DNA from 3 places in the Micromonospora sp. BRA006-A genome. Region 2 is predicted to be linked to each of the others. Evidence: riboswitches for the same ligand, from Rfam matches in the RefSeq annotation. Region 2 holds a riboswitch; each other region holds the start of a gene.
What was found. A riboswitch is a leader RNA that binds a small molecule or an ion and turns the genes downstream of it on or off. The one in region 2 is predicted to bind cobalamin.
Positions count from the first base shown of each region.

Region 1 (5,043 bases), 2.4 Mb from region 2:
CGCGTCCTTGAACCGGTCGAAGAAGCGCGGGTAGCGCATCGGCCGCAGGGTCAGGTCCATGCCGGGGTCGAGCAGCATGTGCCGGGTCGGTGCGGTGGTGGTCACTGGCATGCCTCGCAGCTCTCGGGGTTCTCCAGGGAACAGGCCAGCGCCTCGTCGTCGCTCACGGCGGAGACCACGCCGGAGACCGGGGCGAGCACCGGGGCGACGGTGGCCTGCTGGATGCGGGTGGCGGGACGGGAACGCAGGTAGTACGTGGTCTTCAGCCCGGCCTTCCAGGCGTACAGGTACATCGAGGACAGCTTGCCGATGGTCGGCGCGCTCAGGAACAGGTTCAGCGACTGGGACTGGTCGACGAACGGCGCCCGCGCGGCGGCCAGGTCGATCAGCGCCCGCTGCGGCAGCTCCCAGGCGGTGCGGAACAGCTCCCGCACCGGCGCGGGCAGCTCGGCGATGTCCTGCACCGAGCCCTCGGCCCGCTTGATCCGGTCGCGGACCTGCGGCGTCCACAGCCCGCGCGCCTTCAGCTCCCGCACCAGGTACGTGTTGACCTGGAGGAACTCCCCGGACATGGTCTCGCGCTTGAACAGGTTGGACACCTGCGGCTCGACGCACTCGTAGCAACCGGCGATGGAGGCGATGGTGGCGGTCGGCGCGATCGCCACCAGCAGCGAGTTGCGCAGCCCGTGGGCGGCGATCCGCTCGCGCAGCGCCGCCCACCGTCCGGCCTGCGCCGGCTCCGCGCCCCACAGGTCCGGGTGCAGGTCACCCTTCGCGGCCCGGGTCTGCGGGTACGCCGGATGCGGCCCGAACCGCTCGGCCAGCCCGGCGGACGTCTCCAGCGCGGTCAGCAGGATCTCCTCCTGCACGCGGGTGGACAACTCCTTGGCCTGCGCCGAGTCGAACGGCAGGCGCAGCGTGAAGAACGCGTCCTGCAACCCCATCAGCCCCAGCCCGACCGGCCGCCAGCGCGGGTTCGACGCCGCCGCCTGCGCGGCCGGGTAGTAGTTGATGTCGATCACCCGGTCGAGGAACACCACGGCCGTGCGTACCGTGGCGCGCAGCCGCTCCCAGTCCACGCCGTCGGCGGTGACGTGGGCGCCGAGGTTCACCGAGCCGAGGTTGCACACCGCCGTCTCGGTGTCGTCGTTGACCTCCAGGATCTCGGTGCACAGGTTGGACAGGTGGATCACGTTGCCCGGCTCGCCGGTCTGGTTGGACAGGCGGTTCGCGGCGTCCTTGAACGTCATCCAGCCGTTGCCGGTCTGCGCGAGCGTGCGCATCATCCGCCCGTACAGATCCCGGGCCCGGACCGTGCGGATCGCGTTCTTCTCCGCCGCCCGGTACGCGGCGTCGAACGCCTCGCCGTACAGGTCGGGCAGCTCCGGGGCGTCCGACGGGTCGACGAGCGACCACTCGCCGTCGGCCTCGACCCGGCGCATGAACTCGTCCGGGATCCAGTTGGCCAGGTTGAGGTTGTGCGTACGCCGGGACTCCTCGCCGGTGTTGTCCCGCAGCTCCAGGAACTCCTCCACGTCCGGGTGCCACGGCTCCAGGTAGACGCAGGCCGCGCCCTTGCGCCGGCCGCCCTGGTTGACCGCGGCCACCCCGGCGTCGAGCGTCTTGAGGAACGGCACGATGCCGTTGGAGCGGCCGTTCGTGCCCCGGATCAGCGCGCCCCGGCCGCGCACCCGCGACCAGGAGATGCCGATGCCGCCGGAGAACTTCGACAGCTTCGCCACCTGGTGGTACCGCTCGTAGATCGAGTCCAGCTCGTCGCGCGGCGAGTCGACCAGGAAGCACGACGACATCTGGGTGTGCCGGGTGCCGGAGTTGAACAGCGTGGGGGAGCTGGGCAGGTACGCCAGGCTGGACATCAGCCGGTAGAAGCCGACCGCCTCGCCGGGGGTGCGGGACAGCCCGCAGGCCACCCGCAGCAGCCAGTACTGCGGCGTCTCCACCACCAGCCGCGACTGCGGGTGCCGCAGCAGGTAGCGGTCGGCGACCGTACGCAGTCCGAAGTACTCGAACCGCCGGTCGCCGTCCGGGTCCACGGCGTCGTCGAGCTTGCGGGCGTGCCGGGCCACGAACGCGGCCGTCTCGTCGCCGATCAGTCCCAGCCCGTGCGCGTACGCGATCGACTGGCTGAAGCTCGCCACGCCCTGACCGCGGACCTCCTTGTCCACGTACGCGGCCAGCAGCCGCGCCGCGAGCTTCGAGTACTGCGGCTCCTCGCCGATCAGCTCCGCCGCGGTCTGGATCGACAACCGGTCCAGCTCGGCGGTGGTCGCCCCGTCGTAGAGCCCGCTGATCGTCTTCGTGGCCACCCGCAGCGGGTCCACCTCGTCCAGGTCGGCGACCCAGCGCTCGACCGCCCGGACGATCTTGCCGACGTCCACCGGCTCGGTGTCGCCGTCCCGCTTGCGTACCCGCATCGCGAGCCGGCGGGGTTCGGACCCCCCGCCGGTGGACGGGGGACTCTCCTGCACGACAGTCATGACCTCTCCTCGCTGTCACCGTCTGGAGACGGCGGGAGACGCCAACGGGCACGGCGCGGCCGGCCCGGCTGCTGGCGTCGGTCGTCCCGCGCGACCTCCGGCCGCCGTACGCGGAGGCGTACGGCGCGCTGGCAGGTCTTCGGACTCGCGGGCCCGACCGGGGTCGCCGGTCGCCTACCGGCCGTCGCTTCCCAGGCCGGTGGCCCAGTGCTGTTGACGGCTGTCGTTCCCACTCACCGCTGCGGGGCAGTCCCGGATTCCCACCGGGTTCCCTCTTGCCTCGGCCCCGCCCCGGAGGGCTCGGCCGAACCAGCTGCGGCACCACCATATATGGCGGTGAGGGCTTCCACGCAACACCAGATGTCGTGTCGGCGTGTTGGAATGATCTCACCGTCCACAGTGCCTACCCCCGATTCCGGCGCGACCCGGCGGACGCGATACTCGGCGGTATGGGGAATACCGGACGCCGCTGGGCGTGGGTGGCGGTCCTGCTCGTCGGCGTCGGGCTTCACCTGCTGGTGCTGGAGACACTCGCCGGCACCGGGACCGTCACGTTCGTCCCGGCGCTGATCGTGCTCGGCGCGTGCGTCGCGCCCGCCACGTTCCTGGCCTTCGCCCAGGGACGGCCGGCCCGCCGCCCGGTCCCCGGCTCCGTCGTCGGCGTCGCCGCGCTCCTCGGCGGCGTGGTCGGTGTGGTCGCCGCCGGCTGGCTGGAGTACGGCACGCTGCACCGCCTCGGCGTCCTGCCGATGACGCTCGTCGGCCTGGCCGAGGAGACCGCCAAGCTGATCGTGCCGGCCGGCATCCTGCTGCTGTGGCGGCGGCACCCCTCCCCGGCGCAGGGCCTGGTGATCGGCGTGGCCTCCGGCGCCGGGTTCGCCGCGCTGGAGACCATGGGGTACGCGTTCGCCGCCTTCGTCGGGTCGGAGGGCAACCTCGGCGCGGTCGAGCGGACGCTGCTGGTACGCGGTCTCACCGCGCCCGCCGCGCACCTGGCCTGGACCGGGCTGACCGCCGCCGCGTTGTTCGCGTTCGCCGCCGCGCCCGGTGGCCGGAAGCTGGCGGCGTTCCTGCTCACCTTCGCCGCCGCCGTCACGCTGCACACCTGCTGGGACACGTTCGGCACCCAGCCCGCGTACGTGTTCATCGGCGCCGTGTCGCTGGGCTGGGTGCTGTTGCGCCTGCACCTGGACCGCGAGCGGCCGGCCCCGTCCGGGGCGCCGGTGGTGCCGGCATCCCGGGAGACGGCAGCGCACGCCGGCTGAGCCGGGCGGCCGGCCGTCCGGCGCCGCGCCGTCCGGTGCGTCTCAGCCGGCGGCCAGCCGGACGCCGAGCGCGACGAAGGCGACAGCGCAGAGCCGGTCGACGCGCCGCGACCAGCGGCTGTCGCCCCACCGCCTGGCGAACCGCCCGGCGCCCACGCCGAGCGCCAGGTCCACGGCGAGCTGCACCGCGACGAACAGCACCCCGAGCAGCACCAGCTGCGCCGCCACCGGGCCCGCCTCGGGCCGGACGAACTGCGGCAGGAACGCCACGCTGAACAGGATCATCTTCGGGTTGAGCAGGTTCGTCAGCAGGCCGCGCCGGAAGGCCCGCCCGGCGCCGCCGTCCGGCCGGTCCGCCGGTGCGCCGGGCCGGCCGGTGCCGCGCAGCGCCCGCAGGCCCAGCACGATGAGGTACGCCGCACCGGCCCACCGGATCGCGGTGAACAGCACCGGGGACGCGGCGATCAGCGTGGCGAGCCCGGCCACCACGGCGGCGACGTGCACCGCCTCCCCGGCGGCGACCCCGAGCGCGGCCACCGCGCCCGCCCGTGCGCCGTACCGGGTGGCGTTCGCGAGCACGAACATCATGTCCGGCCCCGGGGTGAGCATGAGCACCACGATCGCGGCCAGGTAACCCGCGAGCGTGGCCGCCGACAGTCCGAGCACCGCTCAGCCCTCCCCGGCGCCGTCGAGCAGCGCCCGGCGCAGCGCCAGCCGGTGCTCGCGCCGGATCTGCGCCTCCCGGTAGCGCCGCCGGTCGCCGTCGGTCTCGGCGTGCAGCGGCGGCACCGGCCGGGGCTGCCCGTCGTCGTCGACCGCCACCATCACCAGGTGCGCGGTCGCCACGTCCACCGGCGGCACGGCGCGGTCCCACCGGTCCGCGCTGACCTTCACCGCCACCTCCATCGAGCTGCGGCCGGCCCAGGTGATCCGGGCGTCCACGTGGACCACGTCCCCGACGCGTACCGCGCGCAGGAACGCGGTCTCGTCGATGGCGGCGGTGACGGCCGGGCCGTCGGAGTGGCGGGCGGCGACCACACCGGCGACCGAGTCGATCAGGTTGAGGATGCGTCCGCCGTGGACCGTGCCCATCAGGTTGGTGTGGTGCTGGTCCATGATCTGCGACAGGGTCAGGTGCGAGGCCGACGGTGGTCGGCCGGTGAGCGTGATGGTGTCGGGCACTGTGCGGTTCCGTCCTCGCAGAAGCGGACCGCCGACCGGCCGGGGTGTGCACGTCGAGGACACGCCGACGGCCTGCGTACGACGTGTCACCCGCCCGA
Region 1 is NZ_JANCLW010000001.1:2,969,022-2,974,064, forward strand. It holds gene NMK34_RS13345 (ribonucleotide-diphosphate reductase subunit beta) at 1-111, opposite strand, end outside; gene NMK34_RS13350 (ribonucleoside-diphosphate reductase subunit alpha) at 102-2,498, opposite strand; cobalamin riboswitch at 2,611-2,827, opposite strand; gene NMK34_RS13355 (PrsW family glutamic-type intramembrane protease) at 2,948-3,763, shown strand; gene NMK34_RS13360 (LysE family translocator) at 3,806-4,429, opposite strand; gene NMK34_RS13365 (acyl-CoA thioesterase) at 4,433-4,945, opposite strand.
Region 1: another riboswitch for cobalamin. It lies ahead of NMK34_RS13350 (ribonucleoside-diphosphate reductase subunit alpha); the one in region 2 lies ahead of NMK34_RS02705 (ABC transporter substrate-binding protein).

Region 2 (5,043 bases):
CGGTGTCGACCCAGGTCAGGAAGATGGCGCCGGCGAGCACGGCGACCGGTAGCAGCCGCCGGTGGTCCGGTCCGGTGATCAGGCGGGCGGCGTGCGGGAGGATCAGCCCGACGAACCCGATCGCGCCGCTGACCGCGACCAGCACGGCGGTCAGCAGGGCGGTGCCGACCAGCAGCAGCCACCGCAGCCGGTTCACCTCGACGCCGAGGCTCGCGGCGGCCTCCTCACCGAAGGCGAAGGCGTTGAGGGTACGGGCGTGCCAGCCGACCACCGCCAGCACCACGACCAGCACCGGTACCGCCCAGCCCAGGGCCGTCCAGTCGGCGCGGGCCATCGACCCGGACAGCCAGAACGTGATGCTCTGCGTGGCGTGCGGGTCGGCCACCCAGATGATCACGAAAGAGGTCAGTGCCGCGCACAGTTGTCCCACCGCGACCCCGGTCAGCACCACGCGCGTCGGCGACAATGCCCCGAACCTCCCGGCCAGGCCCACGACCAGCAGGAACGCGACAAGGGCGCCGAGGAAGGCGCCGCCGGTCAGCGCGGCTACGCCACTACCGATGCCGGCCACGACCACCAGGACCGCGCCCAGCGACGCCCCTGAGGAGACCCCGAGCAGGTACGGGTCCGCCAGGGGATTGCGGGTGACGGTCTGCATGACCGCACCGGCCGCGGCCAGGCCCGCCCCCACCGTGGCGGCGCCGAGAACCCGGGGCAAACGTAGGTCCCAGACGATGTGGTCGCGCAGCAGCGGCACGTCCGAGTTCGCGAGTCCCAGGTGGCCGGCGACGACCGTCCACACCGTCCCGACAGTCAGGTCGGCCGGGCCGATGGTGACCGCGACGGCCACCGACAGCACCAGACCGGCGACCAGAGCCAGCACGAGCGCGGCCAGGCCGACCGCCCGCACCGGGCGGTGGGTGCGCACCGGGGCGGGCCGGGTGGTGACGGCGGTCAGCTCGGGGCCCCGGACGGCAGCGCGGCGATGCCCTGGGCGAGGGCTTCGACGCCGAGGACGTTGCGGACACCGGCCGTGGTTGACGAGAACGGGATCACCACGTACCACTGCTGTTTGACCGCGGGCAGGTCCTTGAGGGTGCGGTGCCCGGCGAGGAAGGTCTTCTTCTGCGCGGCGGGATCCCAGCTCGCGTCGACGAGCACGATGACCTCGGGGTTGCGGTCGGTGACGGTCTCCCAGCTTGTGTCGCCCCAGCTGCCGGTGAGGTCGGCGAAGGCGTTGGTGACCCCGGCCGCCGACATGATCATGTTGGGGGCGCCGCAGCAGGCGCCGACGCTCGGGGCGTCGCTGCCGCCGTCCCACCACATGACCTTCACGTTGCGGGCGGTGCCTGCGGCCGTGGCGATGCGGCCCTCGTGGTCGGCGATCAGCTTCTCGCCGCGGTCGCTCACCCCGAAGATCGCCGCGAGCTCGCGGATCTCGGTGAACACGTCGCCGATGGCGAGCTTCGCCTGCCGGGTCTGCGCCGGGCACCCGGCAGGGGAGATGTAGGTGCCGACGCCGAGTTTCTGCCAGTCGGCGCGGTCACCGACCCCCTCGTCACCGAACGCGCTGTTGTACGACGCGTACACGAAATCGGGTTCAGCCTCGAGCAGCTTCTCCTTGGTCGGGTACTCCTTGGCCAGCACCGGGATCTTAGCGTAGGCGTCCGCGTAGGCGGGCAGGATCGCGTCGTCGAGGTAGGCCGTGCCGATCATCCGATCTTGCAGGCCCAGGGCCAGCATGATCTCCGTGGCGGCCTGGTTCATGGTGACGACCCGCATCGGTGGCGCCGCGATGGTCACCGGGGTGCCGCAGTTGGTCACCGCGACCGGTCCAGCGGACACCGCCGGTGGTGCGGCAGCAGGCTTGGCATCGGCGCCGCAGCCGGTGAGCAGCACAGTGGACAGCAACAACGGCGCGGCAACGCGCCAGGGCATGGGGAACCGCACAGCGGGACCGCCTTCCAACACCTCGTGGACGGGGACGAACGTGCCGTGGCCGGTCTCCTGGCTGACGGGACAAGCAACCGCCGGCCGGCCTTCCCAGGCATCTCTGCCCAGTGACCTCGCGAAACGACGAGGGCCGACGGTCTCCCGATCACAGTGGCGAGGGCCGCGCCGGCATCACACCGGCTTCCCGAACACCACGGCGTCCCCACCATAACGGCCCGCGCTCGCCGCGGATCCGGTCCGGGCACCCGCTGTGGGAAATCCGACGCGCCGGACCGGCCTCGGCGTGGCTGTCGGCCCGCAACCCATCCGGCTCCTTTCTCGTGCGCGGTGGCTGGGCGAGGGCACGTGATCGACAGTGAGCGCCGTGGCTGAGGCTGAGCAGCAATACGTGAGCGCAGGTGCGAGGCCACGTCCGCCAGCGACCGGCTCCTCGGTCGTGGGCATGAGGCCGGCGATGCAGACGTCGAAGAGCTCGACGAGCGAGCACGGTACTTCGCGATCTGGATCGCCATCCGACCTGCGTTGCCGACGGCGCCGAGGACAAGGACGCGCTGGCCCGCGGTGAAGTTGATGCGGCGCGTCAGCGCGATCCAGGATGACATCGCCCGGGTTCATGGCGGTGGCGATCCGCACCGGGTCCACGCCGTCGGGTAGAACCACGCTGCGCGAGGGTCGATCAGGGTGCGTTCGGCGAAGGTTCCAAGGGGCGTATCGTGCAGGACCACGCAGCGGACGTTGCCCTTCTCGTCGCGTACCACGCCGTCCACGCCGGGGACGAGCGGGAAGATGTTGTTGCTGGTCCCCGGCGATCGGCATCTGGGCGGCGACCAGTGCGCTGGGCTTCGCCGCCGGGCCGCCGATCGGCGGACTCGTCCTGGCTCACCTGCCCTGGGGTGCGATCTTCCTGGTGAACGTCCCGATCGTGGTGATCTGCCTGCTCGCCGGCCGGATACTGGTCCCGGAATCGCGGGACCCGACCGGTGGGCGTCTCGACCTGGGCGGGGCGACGCTGTCCACCGCCGGCCTGACCGCGATCGTCTCCCCGGGTTCCGCCCACGTCCCCGCCGGTCAGGTGGCCAGGCGCAGGTGACGCCGCTGCCGCAGCCGCACCGCGACAACCGCCACGACCAGCAACGTACGCGCGGCAGCGAAGGCCAGCCCGTCGGTCAGGCCTGCCTCCAGCTCGCGCAACGTGGTGGAGCGGCAGGTAAACGGCGAGCGACGCCGGTCCCGATCCGGGCCGGCGTCGCTCGCCGTCGGGCTCAGAGTGTGGTTTCGCTGGTGAGGCCGAAGTAGTCGTGCCATTTGGTGCTGGGGGCGAATGTGGTGCCGGTGGAGAGTGCGACGTAGATGTCGTTGGTGGTGCCTTTGGTGAAGACGATGAGCGCGCGATCGCCACCCTCAAGACCTGGAAAATCCTGGTCAAGCTGCGCTGCTGCCCACGCCGAGCGACCGCGATCGTGCAGGCCATCCTCGTCCTGCACCGCGTCGAAGCCGACCGCCACGCAGGATGAAAATGGCTCATTACATGATCGGCAGAACACGCCTTAACCGGCCGTCACGCGTGCCAATGCGTCGAGGATCGGGCGCTTCGCCGTGCGGTTGATCTGGTAGCCATCAACCTCGCCCAGCGGAACCCATTGAACATCGGAGATGTGCTCACGCACCGCGTTCGCCGTCAGGTAGGCGACGGGCTCGCCGACGATGGCACACTGGCGGACGACCACGATGATCGTGTCTACCCCGATCGGTCGCCACATCCACATGGCCAGGGGCCGAGCAGGCGCGACATCGAGCGCGACCTCCTCATGCACCTCTCGGCGCAGACCCTCGTCCAAGCATTCGTCCGACCGCAGCCTTCCTCCCGGAATCTCCCAACATCCCGGGTGGTAAGGGTGATCGTCTGACTTGCGGACCATGAGCAGATTGCCGTCGTGAATAATGATCGCCTTCTGGGCGAATTGGACCAAGTCGTCCATCGGCCGATCACCCTGCGATTCACCCGGGTCTCGCACGCTTGCAACGTTCATCCTGGCCACGCCGTTCGGGTCGTTCATCGCAGTTCAATGGTGGCATCCGACCCGTGCGTCAGTGAACCGATCACCTGTCCAGCCACGCCCTGCTCTGTCAGTGCGGAAAGTACCATGCCGACGCGGTCCTCGGCGGCAGCCAGCAGCAGGCCGCCGGACGTCTGCGGGTCACTGATCACGGCCCGTTCCTCGTCAGTAAGGACGCGCCCCCGTACGGCACCGCTGTAGTGCTCCCAATTGCGCAGTGCACCTCCCGGCACCATTCCCAGCTTCACCAACTCGTCCAGACCTGGGAGAACGGGAAGATCGGAGACCGTCAGAACCGCCGAGACACGGGACGCTTCGCAGACCTCGTGCAAATGCCCGAGGAGACCGAATCCCGTCACATCGGTGGCGGCCCGAATTCCGAGTTGGACGGCGACCCGACTGGCCCGGTCGTTCAGGTCAACCATCGAGCTGAAGCTGGCGGCTCTCGCAAAGTCGGGAGCGAGGCCGTTCTTCAGGGCGGTCGATATCACCCCGGTGCCCAACGGCTTGGTCAGAATCAGCCGGTCGCCAGGAGCCGCCGCGCTGATCCGGAGCACCTCGTCCGGACGGACAAAGCCCACCACGGCCATGCCGAACTTCGGCACCGCGCCGCGCAGAGTGTGCCCGCCCACCATGCGGGCCCCCGCATTCCGGACAATGCTGTCGGCACCTCGCAGGACCTCGGTCAACAGCTCCGCCGGCAGTGTCTCGTCGGGCCACTCCACGAGGTTCGCCGCCAGCACCGGCGTCCCGCCCATGGCATACACATCCGACAGGGCATTCGCGGCTGTCACCGCACCCCACCGCCGCGCGTCGTCATCAATGGGGGTGAAGAAATCAACTGTCAAGATGATGGCAAGGTCTTCCGAGATCGCATAGACGGCGGCATCGTCTCGTTCGGCGAGTCCGACGATAAGCGGATCAGCGGACGACTCTTCCTGCCGTGAACCGATCGGCGCAGTCGCCAGGAACGTCGACAGGACTTGGGAAAGCTGGCCGGGGCCTATTTTGCAGCCGCAGCCGCCCGCTGGCG
Region 2 is NZ_JANCLW010000001.1:531,317-536,359, reverse strand. It holds gene NMK34_RS02710 (FecCD family ABC transporter permease) at 1-928, opposite strand, end outside; gene NMK34_RS02705 (ABC transporter substrate-binding protein) at 955-1,938, opposite strand; cobalamin riboswitch at 1,980-2,164, opposite strand; partial or broken gene NMK34_RS02700 (MFS transporter) at 2,753-2,992, shown strand; gene NMK34_RS02695 (hypothetical protein) at 3,022-3,144, opposite strand; partial or broken gene NMK34_RS02690 (IS5/IS1182 family transposase) at 3,336-3,467, shown strand; gene NMK34_RS02685 (NUDIX domain-containing protein) at 3,501-4,010, opposite strand; gene selD (selenide, water dikinase SelD) at 4,007-5,043, opposite strand, start outside.

Region 3 (5,043 bases), 3.8 Mb from region 2:
AGGGAGCGGCGATGCTCGGCGGGGCGCCGGCGCCGAAGGACCAGCCCTCGACGCTGCCCGGCGCGGGGTTGTAGCCGGTCGCCCCAGACGTACTGTAGGACCAGGCACCGCCGCTGGACGCATGCCAGTACGACCAGTACGCCGTGGCCGGCGGGGTGTTGACGCACGGCTCGGTCGCGGCGGTGGGCTTGCCGTTGATCCGGCAGACGAAGGCCAGGCCCCAACGGGCGGTGCCGGTGACGGTGAAGCCGGCGGCCTGGAGCGCGGCCAGGCCGGTGGCCGGATCGCCCGGCGCACACGCGACCTGGACGCCACCGCCGAGCGCGGCGAAGTCGACGACCACAGTGACTCCCGAGGTGCCGGCGCAGGCGGCGGCGTGCGCCGCCCGGGGCGCGGGTTCGACTGCGGTCAGCGCGACGCCGGCCACGACGGCGGCCAGCAGGCCGGCCAGCCAGGTGCGGGCGGTGGAACGGTGACGGAACACGGGTCCTCCTGTGATCGGGTGAGCGGCGAAGGGGTTCACGGGCAGGCGAGCGCCGGTGCGCCGGGGTCGGCGCCGGCGGCGGACAGACGGGCGTACCCGATCCCGGTGAGACCGAGGACGGCCTGGGCGGTGGCCCGGGGCGCGGTGGCCGGGTCGAACCCGCCACCGTCGAAGTCGACAGCGCCCCGGTCGGCGGGCGTCCCGGCGCAGCCGACCTGGAGTCCGGCGAGGAATGCCCGGGCCCGCGCCCAGGCCGGCAGCCGGTGACCGTCGCGCAGGGCCTGCGCGGCGAGACCGGTGCTGTTGGCGTTCGGTGTGCCGGCCGCGTTGGTGAAGCCGCCGTCGGCACGCTGAACGGACACCAGCCAGCGCAGCCCGGCGGCGGCGTCGGCCGGACGGTCCGCGGCGCGCAGGGCCTGCGTCGCGAGAGCGGTGGCGTCCACGTCGGACGTGCAGGCCGGTTGCGCGGGCAGCAGCGGGTAGCCGCCGTCCGGGCACCGGGTGCCGGCCAGCCAGGCGGCCGCCGCCGGTGGCGCCCCGGCCGCGGTACGGTCCAGCGCCAGCAACGCGAACGACTGGCTGAACGCGTTGCTGTAGTCGCCGTACGCGGACCGGTCGCTGAACCGGCCGGCCGGCGTCTGGAGCGAACGCAGCCGGGCGATCAGGTCCACCCCGCCGACGTCGGCCGGGTCGCCGCCGCGCACCTGCACGGCGAGGGCGAGCTTGGCGGTCGCGCCCGCGTACGCCTCGGAGACACCGTCGCCGAGGTAGCCGTCGCGGATGTCGGGCCGGGTGACCCAGGCCAGCGCGTCGGCGCCGTGGTCGTCGGCCACGCCGCCGGCGGCGAAGGCGAACACGGCGTCGAGGGTCAGCCCCTGGTCGGGGTAGGCGACCCCGTCGAAGACCGCCTCGAAGCGTTCGCCGTCGACGAGTTGCCGGGCGAGCCAGCCGCCGGCGGCCTCCGGGCGGGTGAGGGCGGCGCGCTCGGGGGCGGCGACGGCGGGTGTGGTGAGGGTGAGGGCGGCGAGTACGCCGCAGAGGAGCGCGAGCAGGCGGTGCCGGCTTCGGCGGACGACCATCGGAAGCGCCTTTCCGGCCCGGCGGTCGTCGAAAGCCCGGACGACCGAGGCAACGCCGCGTCGACCGGGACTCCGACCCGTGGGCCACGACGGGTGGGGAGCGGATACACGCGTACGACGGGTATTCGGGCTCGCCGCCGCAGAGTCTCTCTGGGCGGCCTACCGTTGCGGGCCAGCGCCGGATTTCGACCGGTCTTCCCCCGCACGTACACGCAGTGGTTGAGTTGTCGCGACAGTCTGCTGTGGCCGGAGCGCCGATGTCAATGCGCCAGGGCCCGGCCACGTGCCGTGACGGCCGGCGGAGTCGCCGTTTCACATCCCGGCGCCGAGACGTCGTCCCGGCGCGTCCGGGTAGGCGCGCCGGCGAAGGACGCCCGGTGGAGACCGGGCGTCCTTCGCCGTGGGGTCACTGTCAGCAGGGCCGGCAGTCGGTCATCGGCGGAACGGCCCGGTGACGCAGTAGGTGATGCCGCCGGACGACGAGCCGGTCGTGCCGCGTTGCGACGAGAAGTACAGCCGGTCCCCCGCCGGGGTGAACGCCGGGCCGGTGATCTCCGAACCGCTCTGTCCGGTGATCCGCAGGAAGACGGAGATCTTGTCGTCCGGCGTGATCATGCAGATCTCCATGTTCCCGCCGTCCTCGGCGACGTACAGGTCACCTGCCGTGGATCCGGTGATGTTGTCGACCCCGGTGAGCGGAGGGGCGCCCGGACCGACCAGGTTGTCGTCGTAGGCGAGCTCGTACGTGCCGGCGGCCAGGTTGACCTGCCAGACGCGGTTGTCGCCCTTCGTGGTGAACCAGACGGTGTCATCCGCGTAGTGACAGCCCTCGCCGCCGTTGAACGTCTTCGCGCCGGACACCTGCTGCCGGGTCGGGGTGGGCGAGCCGTCCGGATCGGGCACCGTGGCCCAGGTGAACGTGCCGGAGGTCGCCGTACCGGCGCGGAAGACCTGGAGGGTTCCGGCGGAGAGGTCGCCCCAGGTGGCCGGCACGAACCGGTAGAACTTGCCGTCGGTCTCGTCCTCGGTCAGGTAGACGACCCGGCGGACCGGGTCGGCCGCGGCCGCCTCGTGCTTGAACCGGCCCAGCGCGGGACGCGCCACGGCGGTCCCGCCGAGGGGGTACGTCTCGAAGACCCGGCCCAGGGACACCTCCTCGCAGGAGAGCCAGGTGTTCCACGGTGTCTTCCCGCCGGCGCAGTTGTTGTTGGTGCCGGAGAGTATCCGCGACGCCCCGATCACGGCGCCGCTGGAGTCGAAGACGAGGCGCGAGGCACCGCCGCCCGCCCCGGCCGACACCTCCGAGTTCGACACGTAGATCCACCCGGTGCCGTTCGGGAACACGGCGCCACCGTCCGGAGCGTCGTGCCAGGTGTACGACGTCCCCGGCACCGTCCGACGGGACCGCGCGACGACCGAGCTGGTGAAGCCGGCCGGCAACTGGATGCCGTTGGCGTCGGCGGGCTGGAGCCCACCGTAGGGCCCCGCCGCGTTCTGCGCCGGGGCGCCGTACGCCGCCGACCACGCGGTGAACGGCAGCGCGACAGCGCCCGCACCGACGACCGTGGCCCGCAGCATTGCTCGACGATCCATGGAACCTCCTCGGTAGGTTCCCCAGATCCGACCGGGCGGAGCTTACGCACATCGATCTGCTGGATGAACGTCGATGGACGCCTCGGTGCGAGGCCGGTCAGCCCTTGCGCCACTTCTGGTTGGCCGTGCCCCCGCAGTCCCAGAGCTGGAGCCTCGCGCCGTCGCCGCCGTTCCAGTCCTTGATGTCGACGCACTTGCCGGCCTGGAGGTTGACCAGGTCTCCGGCCGCGTTCAGGGTGAACTGCTGGGCGCCGGTGCCGTTGCAGGTGTAGAGCTGCACCGCCGCCCCGTTCGCGGTGGACCCGGCGTCGACGTCCATGCACTTGTTGTTCTGGCTCTTGAGCGCCGTGCCGCTGAACGTCCACCTCTGCGCGTTGGTGTTGTTGCAGTTCCACATCTGCAACGGCGCGCGGTCGACGAAGTTGGAGCTCGGCACGTCGATGCACTTGTTGTTCCAGTTGCTGACCACTGGCACCCCGGTGGCCGGGGTGCCGCCGCCACCGCCGGTGAACGGGCTGAGGATCAGTCCGGCCGAACGGGGATCACCGTCGTGCACCAGCGACTCGAATCCGCCGACGTCGTCGAAGGCGAACGCGTACGCCCGGCCGTCGGTCATGTTGGCGTGGATCAGGCGGGCGTACTGGTTGGTGGGGTTGCTGCGGTAGAAGTCGGCGGCGTTCGTACTGGGCTGGGTGTCGATGGTGCCGAGCGTGCCGCGGTTGAGGGCGGCGCAGAGCGTACGCGAGATCGGGCCGACCACCTGGTCGTTCGGCGCGGGCAGGTCGCCGTCGCAGCCCCATACGCTGGCCGAGGAGGGCCGGTTGAAGGAGGCGACGACCTGGCCGCTGCCGTTGGTGAAGGTCATGGTGTTGCCCGAGGTGCGGCCGTAGTACCGGATGGCGGGCTGGTCGGCGAAGGGCGTCACGGTCAGGGTCTTGGTGGTGTACGCGTTCCACGCGGAGGCGATGTACGAGTCCAGGTAGGTGGTGCTGAGCAGGCCGGCCCCGGCCGCCTTGCCCGGAGCCAGGACGCGCAGCACGGTCCCGTCGGAGCGGGTGTGGACGGTGCCGGCCCAGCCCGGCTGCGCCCGGATCCCGTCGATGACCGCGTTGCGTCCGTTGGCCACCACGTCGCCGGTGCGCTTGGTGACTCCGGTGGCGCCGGTCACGGTGACCGCGTGCGGGATCGCGAACATGTCGACCTGGGAGCTGTTGAGCCACAGCCCGGAGTCGTTGTAGGTGAACTCGCTCCAGTCGAAGAGGATGTCGCGGTTCGCGTCACCGGCAGCCCAGGGCGCGGGCTGCACCAGTCCGTCCGGGGTGAGGAAGAACTTCAGCTTCTGCCCGAGGGAGAAGTAGGCCCGGCCGGAGAAGCCTCGGGGGAACTGGATCGTGGTGCTGCCGCCGTTGCCGGGGCCCGGTATGGAGACGTCCGGCGCGGGCGACGGCGGGATCTGCCCGCCGGTCCACGGCACGAAGGCGCCGCCGGAGGTGACGTAGCCGAGCCGGCCGGAGGACAGCTGGACGCCGATGACGTAGAGGTAGACCGGGTCGCTGCGGCCGGTGGTGTTGGTGACGGTGACCGGCAGCAACGCCGGTCCGACCGCCTGGGCGGGCGTGGCGACGACGGCGCCGGTGAGCCCGGCGAGCAGGGCGGACGCGGCGGCGAGCAGCCTTCTTCGGAGACGCATGGCGACACCTCGCGGGAGAGAGGGGGACGGGAGAGCGCTCTCTCAGCAGGGTCCAATTGTTAATATTGTTTTGTCAATAGGTGTTTGCCTATGGATCAGGGCCACGGCGAAGGTCACCGGTCGATTAAGATCCACTCCGGCACAGTCGACTGTGGATTGGGTATTTCATGAGACGCATGCTTTCGGCGCTGACCGCG
Region 3 is NZ_JANCLW010000001.1:4,294,846-4,299,888, forward strand. It holds gene NMK34_RS19370 (hypothetical protein) at 1-484, opposite strand, end outside; gene NMK34_RS19375 (peptidase) at 520-1,563, opposite strand; cobalamin riboswitch at 1,662-1,810, opposite strand; gene NMK34_RS19380 (alkaline phosphatase PhoX) at 1,996-3,156, opposite strand; gene NMK34_RS19385 (beta-1,3-glucanase family protein) at 3,254-4,846, opposite strand; gene NMK34_RS19390 (hypothetical protein) at 5,014-5,043, shown strand, end outside.
Region 3: another riboswitch for cobalamin. It lies ahead of NMK34_RS19375 (peptidase); the one in region 2 lies ahead of NMK34_RS02705 (ABC transporter substrate-binding protein).